Regions from separate parts of the Streptomyces sp. NPDC038280 genome, predicted to be linked through region 3. Evidence: riboswitches for the same ligand, from Rfam matches in the RefSeq annotation. Region 3 holds a riboswitch; each other region holds the start of a gene.
The links. Region 3 has a riboswitch for cyclic di-AMP ahead of ACZ7J0_RS24840 (transglycosylase SLT domain-containing protein). Riboswitches for the same ligand answer to the same signal wherever they lie in the genome.

Region 1: linked by a shared signal. The riboswitch ahead of ACZ7J0_RS14735 (M23 family metallopeptidase) and the one ahead of ACZ7J0_RS24840 (transglycosylase SLT domain-containing protein) in region 3 are both predicted to bind cyclic di-AMP.
Region 2: linked by a shared signal. The riboswitch ahead of ACZ7J0_RS04540 (M23 family metallopeptidase) and the one ahead of ACZ7J0_RS24840 (transglycosylase SLT domain-containing protein) in region 3 are both predicted to bind cyclic di-AMP.

What each region holds. Positions count from the first base shown of each region.
Region 1 covers NZ_JBVJYZ010000005.1:330,609-334,877, reverse strand. Annotated here, with positions in the region: gene ACZ7J0_RS14740 (PrsW family intramembrane metalloprotease) at 1-354, shown strand, start outside; gene ACZ7J0_RS14735 (M23 family metallopeptidase) at 553-1,620, opposite strand; cyclic di-AMP (ydaO/yuaA leader) riboswitch at 1,632-1,766, opposite strand; gene ACZ7J0_RS14730 (PP2C family protein-serine/threonine phosphatase) at 2,014-3,180, opposite strand; gene ACZ7J0_RS14725 (MFS transporter) at 3,451-4,269, opposite strand, start outside.
Region 2 covers NZ_JBVJYZ010000001.1:1,016,073-1,020,341, forward strand. Annotated here, with positions in the region: gene ACZ7J0_RS04530 (HPr family phosphocarrier protein) at 1-204, shown strand, start outside; gene ACZ7J0_RS04535 (GntR family transcriptional regulator) at 376-1,047, opposite strand; gene ACZ7J0_RS04540 (M23 family metallopeptidase) at 1,279-2,058, opposite strand; cyclic di-AMP (ydaO/yuaA leader) riboswitch at 2,072-2,238, opposite strand; gene ACZ7J0_RS04545 (M16 family metallopeptidase) at 2,437-3,819, opposite strand; gene ACZ7J0_RS04550 (M16 family metallopeptidase) at 3,846-4,269, opposite strand, start outside.
Region 3 covers NZ_JBVJYZ010000014.1:10,377-14,645, reverse strand. Annotated here, with positions in the region: gene ACZ7J0_RS24845 (phytase) at 1-898, shown strand, start outside; gene ACZ7J0_RS24840 (transglycosylase SLT domain-containing protein) at 1,044-1,880, opposite strand; cyclic di-AMP (ydaO/yuaA leader) riboswitch at 1,883-2,037, opposite strand; gene ACZ7J0_RS24835 (serine hydrolase domain-containing protein) at 2,671-3,969, shown strand; gene ACZ7J0_RS24830 (hypothetical protein) at 4,036-4,239, opposite strand.

The DNA of each region.
Region 1 (4,269 bases), on a different contig from region 3:
CCCGCGTACGCGGCGGCGGGCTGGCTCTCGCCCGCCGAGCCCCTCGCGCTCTCCTCGATGCGGGCGCGCGGCATGGCCAGGGACTTCGCGGCGCGTACGTACGGACCGGCGGCGGCCCGGGCGGTCGCCGAATACGAAGCCTTCGCGACGAGCCTGGCGTTTCTGCGGCACCGGGCCCACCGGGGCGCGGCCGGCCCGGACTTCATGGCGCGCGAGCAGGAGCTGCTGCACCACCTGTGGCAGCGCAAGGGGATAGCGGCGCCGTCGCTGACGTACGCGGCGCGGGCCACGGGCCGGGTGTGGACGCCGCCGCCGTACCGGGACTACGGCTCCTACAACCCGTACCGCTCCTGACCCTGCGGAGAAACCGGCAGCCATGGCGTCGGGGGGGTGTCGCCAGGCTGCCGGCGTGCGAGGACGCGCCGGTGCGAGCACCGGCGGCCGTCAGGGACTCACGGACGTGGGACCGCGCCGGCCGGGCGGTGCGCTCGGCCGTGCGGTTCGGGGTGAGGCGTGTCAGAGCGTGCGGAGGGGCTGCGGGCGCGGCCGCCGTCAGACGCTGAGGCCCTTGCCCCGGAGCCAGGCGGCGGGGTCGACGCCGTCGCCGCCCGGGGTGTGCACCTCCAGGTGCAGGTGCGGGCCCGTGACATTGCCCGTCGCGCCGACCCGCCCGATGGTCTCGCCGGTCCCGACCGTCTGCCCGGCCCCGACCGTCATCGACGACAGGTGGCAGAACCACACCTCCGTACCGTCCTCCAGCTCCAGGACGATCCGATAGCCGTACGAGCCGGACCAGCCGGCCGACTTGACGGTGCCGCCGTGCACGGCCTTGACCGGGGTGCCCGTCGGGGCCGCGAAGTCGAGACCCGTGTGATAGCCCGAGGACCACATCGATCCGGACTGGCCGAAGGTGGAGGTGATCGTGTACGAGGAGGTCGGAAGCGAGTAACTCGCGGCCAGTTCGGCCAGCCGCTCCGCCTCGGCCTTGGCCGCGGCTTCCGCGTCCGCCTTCTTCTTCGCCTCGGCCGCGGCCTTCTGCGCGGCCGTCTGCTGCGCCTTCGCCTCGGCGGCGGCCTGCTCGGCGGCGGACTTCTCCGAGGCCGCCTTCGCCTCCGCGTCGGCGGACGCCTTCTGCTGCTCGGCCTGCTGAAGGATCCGGGCGCGCAGTGCCTCGCCCGCGTCGGCGCCGGTGCGCTGCCCGGGGCCGGCGTCAGTGGTCAGGGAGGCGGTGGTGAGGGGCGCGGCGTTCTGCCCGTCGGTGTTCTCGCCGTCCTCCGCGTCCCCCATCAGGGAACCGATGCCCGGCAGGGAGGAGGCGTCCGGCACATGATCCGTGATCGCGTCCGGGAGGTCGGGCAGCGATATGGAGACCGGCGGCTTGTCCTGCGCGGTGGCCATGCCGGCCCCGCCGACGGCCGCGATGACACCGACGCCGAGGACGGTGGAGCTGCGGGCGAAGTTGGAGCGCTGCTTGGCAACGCGGTGCCGGCCACGCACGGGGCGGACGGAGTCCTCGGTGGGATTCCATTCCTCCCACACCGTGTCGGTGCCCGCGCCCGCGGCACCCGAGGCACCGAACGAGTCGAAGGGGGCTTCGGGGGCAGGGGTGTTGGACGCCACGGAGGCGTACTCCTTTCCTTCCTTATCGCCTACCGGGTTAGCTGACGGGTTCGGAGCAGGAAGGTCTCCTACGGGCCCAATTCGACCCGATTCACCCCAAGGTGGTGGTTCCCCGGTTCCCTTGCGGAATTCGGCGCGTGCGCACGGTGCCGCCTCTTGCGACGGTTGTGACGACCGCACTGCGTTATCGAACGTTAATAGACGCGGGGACCGGATTCCAAGCTGTTCCCCTTGATCATTCCCCGCCCCCACCAGGACTTATGAGTGGCAACCAGGCGCAATCGGGCGAGTTGAGGACCCGCCCTCCGGCCGCCGGAAACCCACCCGATCTGATCGTTCGTCAACTGTTATGCGCAGGGGTGTCCTTCGACTACGCACCGTGTGCGCCGTCGGTTACGGCACGACGGGCATCGTCCTGCGCCGCGCGGGCTGGCCCTCCCCCGGCCTGCTCACCGCGAGCAGCGCCATGTCGTCGTTCGAGCCGCCGCCCGTGTACCGCCGTACGTCGTCCACCAAAGCGTCGAGCAGTTCCCCGGGCCCGGGGAAGATCCGCCCCGCCAGCCGCGCGGCGGGGTCGTAGAAGACGCCGTTCGCGTCGCGCGCCTCGGACAGTCCGTCCGTGTAGAGCAGCAGGGTCGCGCCCGGCGGGTACGGCGCCTCGTCGGCCCGGTCCGGCCACGCCGCCAGGTCGCCCATGCCCAGCGGCAGCGCCGGCTCGGACGGCTCCACCCGGCCGAGGCCCCCGTCGGCGTACAGCAGCAGCGGCTCCGGATGGCCGCGGTTCACGACGCGCAGCACGCCGGCCCCCCGTGGGATCTCGGCGAGCACGGCCGTCGTGAACCCCTCGAAGGCGTCCAGGTCGTCCCGGCGGGCGCCCTCCCGGGTGAGCGCCCGTTCCAGCCGTTGCGCCACCCCCTCCAGGGTTCTCTCCTGCTCGGCGGCCTCCCGGAACGCCCCGATGACGATGGCCACCGCCTCCACGGCGTCGAGCCCCTTGCCGCGTACGTCCCCGACGACGAGCCGGACCCCGTACGGCGTGTCCTGCACCGCGAAGAGGTCCCCGCCGATGAACGCGTCCGCCTGCGCCGCCTCGTACCGCGCGGCGATCTGCAGTCCGCTGATCCGCTCGGCGGGAACGGGCAGTACCGCCCGTTGAGCGGTCTCGGCGATCACCCGCGCGGACGCCAGCCGTTCACCGCTGCGCCGGACGACCCGGTTGACGAGCAGGGCCAGCGCGGAGACCGTGAACACGGTGAGGATCTCGGTCAGTGCCGGGACCCTGCCGATCGTGCCGTTGTAGATGTGCAGTCCGAGAACGGCGGCCAGGGCGGCGAGGCCGGTGACCAGGGTCGTCCGCAGGGAGAAGAACGGCGCCGCGATCAGCGGGGCGGCCGAGAAGAGCGGAGCGGCGGTGAAGGTGGGCGGGGTCGCCAGGTCGTAGACGACCCCGCCGACGATCAGAAGCGCGGGCAGCGCCCGGATGAACCGGCGCGCCCGCTCGCTCCGGGTCGGGCCTCCCCGTCCTCCGTCGGTGCCGCCGCCCCGCGATGGTCGCCCCACCTGTGCTCTCCCTGCCCGGTCCGCCTTGGAGTCGCCCCGCGGAAGGCGAGGGACGGCTGCGGACGGTACCGCGCCCCACCCAGGCTGGCCGTAGCCGCGCCGCGCGGCGACTCGCCATCGGCCAACCGGGGAAGGGTCCACCCACCCGGACCACCCACCCGGACCACCGGGCCCCCCACCGCCAACCCACCCGGACCACCCGACCAGCGCTCCGGGCCCCCGACCACCCGACCGGCACTCCGAGGCCCGCGGCCCGGCGTTCGCGCGGACTCAGGCCCCCTCCCGCACCCCCTCGCCCGACTCCTCCTCCGCCTCTTCGCGCGGCTTTCCGGGCGCGAGCCGCCCGCCCCGCGCGAGCGCCGCCACCGCTCCCGCGCAGCCGAGCCCCACCGCGCACAGCACCAGCCACGGCAGGGCCGGCCACCCGCCCACGCCGAGCAGCGCGCCCGTGCCGAGGTTCCCGAGGGTGATGCCGATCCCGCAGACGGTGTTGTAGAGGCCGTAGTGCGTGGCCGGCCACCGGCCGCCGGACAGCGCGACGACGGTGTCCATCTCAAACGGGTAGAGGACGGCGTTCCCGACCGCGAGAACCGCAGCACACAGCAACAGTCCGGTGATCCCGCCGACCGCGACCGGCAGCAGGAAGGCGGCGCCCAGCAGCGCGAGCCCGGCCACCAGACACCGCTGCCGGGACCACCGCCGCTTGCACCAGTCCGTGATCCGCAGCTGGCCGCCCAGGGTGACCAGCGCGGAGACGACGAAGATCGCGGTGGTCGCGGCGGTCGACCCGGCCGCCAGGGGCAGGGCGAGATAGACCTGGAAGGACAGGACGTACGACCCGGTCATGGCCAGCGCGAAGAGCAGGAACGGCCGATTGGCCAGGACCGTCCGGAACTGCCCCCGCTCCTCGTCCCGCTCCTCCGGCCCCGTCCCGGCCGTCCGTACCGGCAGATGCCGCAGCTGTACGAGCGTCAGCGCGGCGAAGAGCAGCGCGGCCACCGCGCACGTCAGCCGGAAGGACACCCCTGTCAGCGCCACCCCGATCAGCGGCCCGAGCAGAATCCCCGCCTGGTAGTACGTGTTGAAGAG
Region 2 (4,269 bases), on a different contig from region 3:
ACGGCCTCCGGCGTCCCCGTGACGATCGCCAAGGCCGACGGCAACCCGGTCAACGCCGCGTCCATGCTGGCGGTGCTCGGTCTTGGTGCCCAGGGTGGCGAGGAGATCCTGCTCGCGTCGGACGCCGAGGGCGCCGAGGTGGCCCTGGACCGTCTGGCGAAGCTGGTCGCCGAGGGTCTCGACGAGCTCCCCGAGACCGTCTGAACCATCGGGGCGCGGGCGCGCTCGGCGGCATTTCGAATTGCGGCGGAGCCGCACTGCCCGGGAATTCTCCCGGCAGTGCGGCTCTTCTGCTTTTCGCCGCCTCCATTCCCCGTCGGCGGGCAGCAGAATTAACGCCCCCCATTTCCTCGTTCTTTGTATACGGCGCGTTTGTTAATTGCGGGCGCTCGCCGTGTTTACTGCGTGTTGCGAGGTTCTCACAGGGCCGCGCAACCGGTGCATGGGAGCCGAACGCTCGGCGTGCAGCGCGGTCAGCGCCCGGGCCCGCTCCGCGTCGCCGCGCGCCACGGCGTCGACGATCGCGCCGTGCTCGGCCCAGGCCTCGACCGGCTCCGCCGGGAGCTCGACCGCGTACATCCAGGCGATCTTGTGTCGCAGCTGGGTGAGCAGCGCGGTGAGCCCGGGGCTGCCGGACGCCTGGGCCAGCGTCTCGTGGAACCAGCCGCCCAGCGAGCGCAGATCCTCGCCCTGGCCGCGCCTGGCCCGCTCCTGACCCAGCCTGACCAGGCCGCGCAGCACCTTGAGGTGGGCCTCGGTGCGGCGCTCGGCGGCGCGTGCGGCCCCCATCGGCTCCAGCAGCGCACGGATCTCCAGAAGGTCGGCGGCCTCCCGGTCACTCGGCTCGGCGACACAGGCGCCGGCGTGGCGGCGGGTGACGACGAAGCCCTCGGACTCCAGGGTGCGCAGGGCCTCGCGGACCGGGACGCGCGAGACTCCGTAGCGGCGCGCGAGCTGTTCCTCGGTCAGCCGGCTGCCGCGTCCGAAGACACCCGCGACGATGTCGTCGCGGATCGCCGTGCATACCGAATGCGCGGGAATGCGCATGTTCAACCTCCGCCTTAATCCGCGCTAAACCCATCCGACTGATGCCTGTTCGTGAACTCACTGTTAGTGAACTGTATTGCAGCTGGGCGGGATTTCCGATGGCTGCCGGAAATCCATGGATATCTTTTGGCCAGAACCCGGCACGGTGGGCTCCCGGTACGCCGAAGGCCCCGGCTCGCGAGGAGCCGGGGCCTTCGGGACGCGCGGGGCGCGAGAAGCGGTCGGTCGGGGTCAGACGTTGACGCCCTTGGAGCGCAGGTAGGCGATCGGGTCGATGTCGGAGCCGTACTCCGGGCTCGTCCGGGCCTCGAAGTGCAGGTGCGGGCCGGTGGAGTTGCCCGTCGAGCCGGAGAGGCCGATCTGCTGGCCCGGGGTGACGGACTGGCCGACCGAGACACCGATCGACGAGAGGTGGCCGTACTGCGTGTACGTGCCGTCCTTCATCCGGATCACGATGTTGTTGCCGTACGCGCCGCCCCAGCCGGCCTCCACGACGGTGCCGGAGCCGACGGCCACGACCTTGGTGCCGGAGGCGGCCCGGAAGTCGACGCCGGAGTGACTGCCCGAGGACCAGAGCGAGCCGCCGGTCTTGTAGCCGGTGGTGACGAACGAGCCGGCGATCGGGAGACGGTAGGAGTTGAGGAGCTTGCGCTCGGCCTCACGGGCGGCGCGCTCCTTGGCCTCACGGATCTCCTTGGCGCGGGCCTCGGCCTTGCGCTTGGCCTCGGCACGGGCCCTGGCCTCCGCCTTCGCCTTGGCTATGGCCTCCACGGCCTCGCGCTCCTGGGCGGCGGCCTGCGCGTTGATGCGGTCGGCGAGCGAGTCGGCGACGACGACCTGGGTGAGGCCGGTGTCCACGGGGAGGGGCTCCGTGTCGGCGGCGAGCGCCGGGGAGGCGAGTGATCCGATGACGCCGGTGGTGGCGAGCGCCGCGACTCCGGCGACGTGCGCGCTTCGGCGGGTCAGGCGGCTCGGGGCACGGTGCTTCCCGGTGGCACGGGTGAACGCCATGTAGTGGCTGATCCTTTCCTTCCTTCTCGCCTACCGGGTTAGCTGACGGGTTCGGAGCAGGAAGGTCTCCTACGGGCCCCTCCGCACGCGAGGCGCGAAGGCGTCCGATTCACCCCAGGGACTGATTGGGTCCCCGGCTCCCCAGGCTCGCGCCTGACGGGGACTCGGCGATGGCTGCCCGATGCCGCGGGTGCGGCGGGTGCAACTGGCGGACAGCGCCCATGACGCTAAGCGGATCGTCTTTCAATCACCAAACAGACACGCTGTTTTGTAGTGCACGCCACATGCCATACACTCCGCTTCCCTCCCAATCCAGACAAAAGGGAGGACCCCGACGTAACGTGACGTCGGGGTCCCCGATCCTCGGGACGCTGTCAATCAGCCGGTGACGACGGTCACTTCACCGATGCCGAGCGCCCTGACGGGCTCCTCGATCTCCGCGGCGTCACCCACGAGGACCGTCACCAGACGGTCCACCGGGAAGGCGTTGACGACGGCCGCCGTCGCCTCCACCGTGCCGGTCTCCGCGAGGCGCGCGTACAGCTGCGCCTGGAAGTCGTCGGGCAGGTGCTGCTCGACCTGGTCGGCGAGCGTGGCGGCGACGGACGCCGCCGTCTCGTACTTGAGCGGGGCGACACCCACCAGGTTCTGCACCGCGACATCGCGCTCGGCGTCGGTGAGGCCCTCGGCGGCGAGCTTGCGCAGGACCTTCCACAGATCGTCCAGCGCCGGGCCGGTGTTGGGGGTGTCGACCGAGCCGCTGATCGCGAGCATCGCGGCGCCGGTGGCCCCTCCCGGGGACGTGGGAGCGGACGAGCGCAGCACCTGCCCGAAGGCCCGCACTCCGTAGGTGTAGCCCTTCTCCTCGCGAAGGACCCGGTCCAGACGGGACGTCAGGGTCCCGCCGAGGCAGTACGTGCCGAGCACTTGGGCCGGCCACACACGGTCGTGCCGGTCGGCTCCGATGCGGCCGATCAGCAGCTGCGTCTGTACAGCGCCGGGACGGTCCACGATCACCACGCGGCCGGTGTCGTCGGCGGTGATCGGCGGCACCGGGCGGGGCTCGGCGGTGTTCCCGGTCCAGTCGCCGATGGAGTCGGCGAGCACCGCGTCCAGGTCGACGTCCGTCAGATCGCCGACGATCACCGCGGTGGCCGTGGCGGGCCGGACATGGGCTTCGTAGAAGGCCCGTACGGCGGCCGAGTCGATGCCGGCGACGGTCTCCTCGGTGCCCTGGCGCGGACGCGACATGCGCGAGGAGGCCGGGAACAGCTCCTTGGAGAGCTGCTTGGCCGCGCGGCGGCCCGGGTTGGCCGTCTCGTGCGGGATCTCGTCGAGGCGGTTGCGTACGAGACGCTCGATCTCGGTGTCGACGAAGGCGGGCGCGCGCAGCGCCTCGGCGAGCAGGCCGAGCGCCTTCGGCAGCCGGGAGACCGGGACTTCGAGCGAGACCCGGACACCCGGGTGGTCGGCGTGGGCGTCCAGCGTGGCGCCGCAGCGCTCCAGCTCGGCCGCGAACTCCTCCGCGGTGTGCTTGTCGGTGCCCTCCGACAGGGCGCGCGCCATGATCGTCGCGACGCCGTCGAGGCCCTCCGGCTCGGCGTCCAGCGGGGCGTCGAGGAAGATCTCGACGGCCACGACCTGCTGACCCGGGCGGTGGCAGCGCAGCACCGTCAGGCCGTTGTCGAGACGGCCGCGGTCCGGAGCCGGGAAGGCCCACGGCGTCGCGGTGCCCGGCTGGGGCTGCGGGTGGAAGTCCATGCTGGTCAAAGACACGGCAGCGTCGCTCACTGGTCCGCTCCCTCTTCCTCGTCGCTCTGCTCGGCGGTCTCGGCGCCGTTCTCTGCGTCTGCCTGGACGGGCTCGTAGACCAGCACCGCCCTGTTGTCGGGGCGCAGCCGGGCCTTGGCGACCGCCTGCACCTCCTCCGCCGTGATGTCGAGCACCCGGTGGACGGCGCTCAGGGCCAGTTGCGGGTCACCGAACAGGACCGCGAAGCGGCACAGTTCGTCGGCGCGGCCCGCGACCGTGCCGAGCCGGTCCAGCCACTCGCGCTCCAACTGGGCCTGCGCGCGCTCCATCTCCTCGGGCGTGGGGCCCTCGGCGGCGAAGCGCGCGAGCTCCTCGTCGACCGCCGACTCGATCTTCGGCACCTCGACACCCCCGGACGTCTTCACGTCCAGCCAGCCCAGGGAGGGCGCGCCGGCCAGG
Region 3 (4,269 bases):
GGATCGCGGTCACGACCGGCTCCGGATCCATCGCATCACCCCGGGCCGGCCGGGCGGCCCGCTCACGGAGATCACCGACCCGTCCGCCCCGCCGGTCTTCTCCTCCGGTCAGGAAGAGATCAACGACCAGCAGACCGCCTACGGCCTCGCCACCTGGACCGACCCGTCGACCAGGCGCTCGTACGCGCTGGTGAGCCGCCGCAACCGCACGACGGTGGCCCTCCTGGAGCTGGTCGCCACGCCCGCGGGCACGGTGACGTACCGCAGGATCCGCGCCCTCGATCTCCCCTCTGCCTTCCGCCTGCCGAACGGCACTTCATGGTCGCCCTGTGCCGAGCCGGGTGAACTCCCGCAGGTCGAGGGCATGGTCGTGGACCCGGCCAACGGCATGCTCTACGCCGGGCAGGAAGACGTCGGGATCTGGCGGCTGCGTGCCGATCTCACCGGCACCCCGAAGCTGGTGGACAAGGTCCGTGAGTACGGCGTGCCGGGTGTGTACGACGAGAAGACCGAGGAGTGCGTCAACGGGAACGATCCCGGCTACGGCGGCCCCCACCTCGCGGCCGACGTCGAGGGGCTCACTCTGCTGACCGAGCCCGACGGGGACGGCTACCTGCTCGCGTCCAGCCAGGGCGACAACACCTTCGCCGCTTACGACCGGGAAGTCGCCGACGCGAACGAGTACGAGGGCGGCTTCCGTGTCGCCGCCGGCCGGACTCTCGATGGCTCCGAGGAGTGCGACGGCGCCGCCGTCCTGAACGCGCCGCTGGGCAGGAGGTACCCGCACGGTCTCCTTGTCGTCCAGGACGGTCACGACACCCCGGCGGACGGGACGCGTGAGGCCACCGGCTTCAAGTTCGTGGACCTCGGGGACGTCCTGGAGGGCATCGACGACTGACGCCGCAGGCGGGGCGCCGGCGCCGGGACCCGCGGGCGGGAGCCCCGGCCCCGGCGCCGCCCCCTCCGGAAACGCCGACAGGACGTCCTCGCGAGGAGGGCGTCCTGTCGGCGGGTCCGCCTCGGCGTGCTGAGGCGTGGGGGTACTAGTACGGGCCGTTCACGTTGTCGATCGAGCCGTACCGGGCGGCCGCGTAGTTGCACGCGGCGGTGATGTTGGCGACCGGGTCGTAGGAGTCCATCGACGTACCGGGCACGTGGTAGGTCTGGAAGGTCGGGTCGATCACCTGGAGCAGGCCCTTGGACGGGATGCCGGCCATGGCGTTGGAGTCCCAGTTGTTGATGGCCAGCGGGTTGCCCGAGGACTCGCGCATGACGTTGCGGTGGATGCCGTCGTACGAGCCGGGGATGCCGTGCTTGGCCATGATGTCCAGCGACTCCCTGATCCAGCCGTCGAGGTTGTCGGGGTAGGTCGTGGCGGACTCCGCGGCCGCGGGGGCCGCGCTCAGGGTGCTCGGCCGCGTGGAGCGGTCGGCGCGGTCGGGCTCGGCGGAGCGCTTCGGCGTCTTGGCCTTGGCCTTCGCCTTCGCCGCCTCCGACGCGGAGGGCTCAGCCGCGATCGTCAGCTTGAGGCCCGGGCGGATCAGGGACGGGTTACCACCGATGGCCCTGCGGTTGTCCTGGTAGAGCCGCTTCCAGCCGCCGGTGAGCGAGTGCTCGGTAGCGATCTTGGAGAGGGAGTCACCGGGGACCACGCGGTAGATCCCGGGCCCTGCCTTCTTGGCGGCGGCCTTCGGCGCGGCCGCGACCGTCGACGTGACGCTGCTCTGTGCGGTGGCGGACTGCGCCGCGTTCGGCGCGGCACCGGCTGTGGTGGCGCCGATCACCGGAAGAACGAGCGCGGCACCACCGGTGCCCGCGACGGCGATACCTCGGGCGAGCGAGTTCTTCTTGGGGCGGCGGTGCTTTCCCTTTGCGGGCATGTCGAATTCCTCTCCGGCGCCTGCGAGGTGAGCTGTCGGGTCGGACTGGAGATGCCCGGCCGCAGTGGCTGCGACTTCACCCCAAGACGTTCCGGATTTCCGGATCGACGGCTTACCTGGGTCCCCCGCTCCTGCCGTGGGTGAGTGGGTTCGGATTCCGGAAGGCGGCAGGATTCGGCGGTCCATCCGGATTGACCGTGACGTTAAGCGAGAGAGACGCGGCGAGACAAGGCCAGAATTCACGACCGCATTCGAAATGAGCGGGGAAGATCGCGAAAAGCATGCCATCGGACCTGAAGCCGGAACTCAACTCTCTTTCCGCAGAACAGTTCTGGGCGGAGCCCTCATTCGCCCTCACGATCGGTGACGTGACTGACATCACCTCGCGTCGCTGCGGGAAGGACCTTTGCCACAACAGGAGTTGAGCATGCGAAAAGTCCGCATAAGACCGTCTCATTCATGTCTTAATGGGCAATAGACGCAAACCGACGATAGGGGCAATATCGGACGCAAGCGGGCATTCGCCCCTCGTCCGGGACGGGTCCGCTCCCTCACGCTGCCTGCCGTCTGTGCCTCCGGGAGGGGTCCGGGCGGTCCCGCGAATGACAAATGTCATCCCTTCCTCTGATGCGAGTCGTCCTGTCGGAGGACGGCAGCACAGAGCCCCGCGAATGAGGATGGAGGCGCCGTGCGCGCGGTGCGCGCGAGCCGAGAGAACGGGGCTTTTCCCATGCGCTTAACCGAGCCGGGCGGCCGCCCGAGCCGTCGGAGAGTTCGACTCGCGACCGCTGTGGCGTCAGCAACTCTGCTGTCGCTCACCGTCGGTGTACTCCCTGCCCACGCCACACCCCCCAAGTCCGCCCCCTCCGCCCGGTTCGCGGAGGCCGCCGCCCCGGCGGCGCATCTCCCCGAGCTCGACCGCAAGGCGCTGCGCGCATCGCTGGAGGCGTTCCACCGGGCGGGAATGTACGGCGCCTATTCGGCGGTCCGGGAAGGATCCGAGGAGTGGCGGGGGGCGGTGGGCGTCGCCGACGTGACGACCGATCGCCCGATGCGGCCCGATTTCGAGCACCGGATCGGGAGCATCACCAAGACGTTCACCTCGGTCGCCGTCCTCCAACAGGTGGGCAACGGACGCATCGACCTGGACGCGCCGATCGGCCGCTATCTTCCGGAGCTGATTCCGGGAGAGCGAGGTCAGAAGGTGACCGTCCGGATGCTGCTCAACCACACGAGTGGCATTGCCGATTACATCCTGCCCGCGTTTCCCGGCCTGGTGGAGAACCCCGGAAAGACACTCGACGAGAACCGCTTCCGCCATGTGGCTCCGGAGGAACTCGTCCGTCTCGGTCTCGCGGCCCCGCCGGTCGCGGAGCGCGGCACGCACTCCTACTCGAACACGAACTACATCATCGCCGGACTGCTGCTGAAGAAGGTCACCGATCAGGAGCCGGAGAAGTACATCGCCCAGCACGTCATCCGCAAAGCCGGCCTCCGCCACACCTACTTCCCGCGCTCCCCGTACATCTCCGGACCGCACGCCAGGATGTACGAGTCGATGTACGGCTATATCGATCCGCCCCGCGACTACAGCGTCTACGACATGTCATGGGGTGGCACCGCAGGTGCGATGGTGTCGACGATGGCCGACCTCAACGACTTCTACCGCCGCTTGCTCGGCGGAAAGCTGCTCGGCGCCGCCGAGTTGCGGGAGATGAAGACGACCGTCCCGGCCTACGAGCCGGAGCCGGGCCAGGAGGCGCGCATGCGCTACGGCTTGGGTCTGTACACCCTGCAGATGCCCGGAGGCGGCTGGTACTGGGGGCACGACGGGGGCGTCTTCGGTGCCGGAACCTGGGCCCTGTCCACCGAGGACGGCCGCCGCCAGGTCGCCATCGGCTACAACCTGATGAAGTACGAGCGGTACGACGACCAGAACAAGCCGAAGCCGGACCCGATCGGCGACGCGCTGGTCGGCTACGTCGACGGCGCCCTCAGCGGCCGGGCGAAGCCCCGGCTGCGACAGCCGGGGCCCGGCACACCGCTCTCGACCCATCCCTTCGTCACGCCGGAACAGCTGCGCGGCTGAAGGGCTTCCGCGGGGTGATGACGACCGCCCCCGCCGCGGTCGTCATCACCCGCACAGCGGCGCGTACTACGCCCAGGGGCCGGCCTCCTGGGTGGGGACATCGCCTCCCGCGACGCCGTCGACGGTCTCCTCCATCAGCGAACCGACGGAGGCGTCCGGGAGGTGGTCGAGGCCGGTGGTGTCGGCCGACGCGGAGGGGGGCGGGGTGACGAGGGCCGTGACAATGCCTGCGGCGAGGGATGCGACGGCGAGCATGCTGCGCTTCTTCATGCCCGGTTCAACTGCTGACGCCCGCTCGGG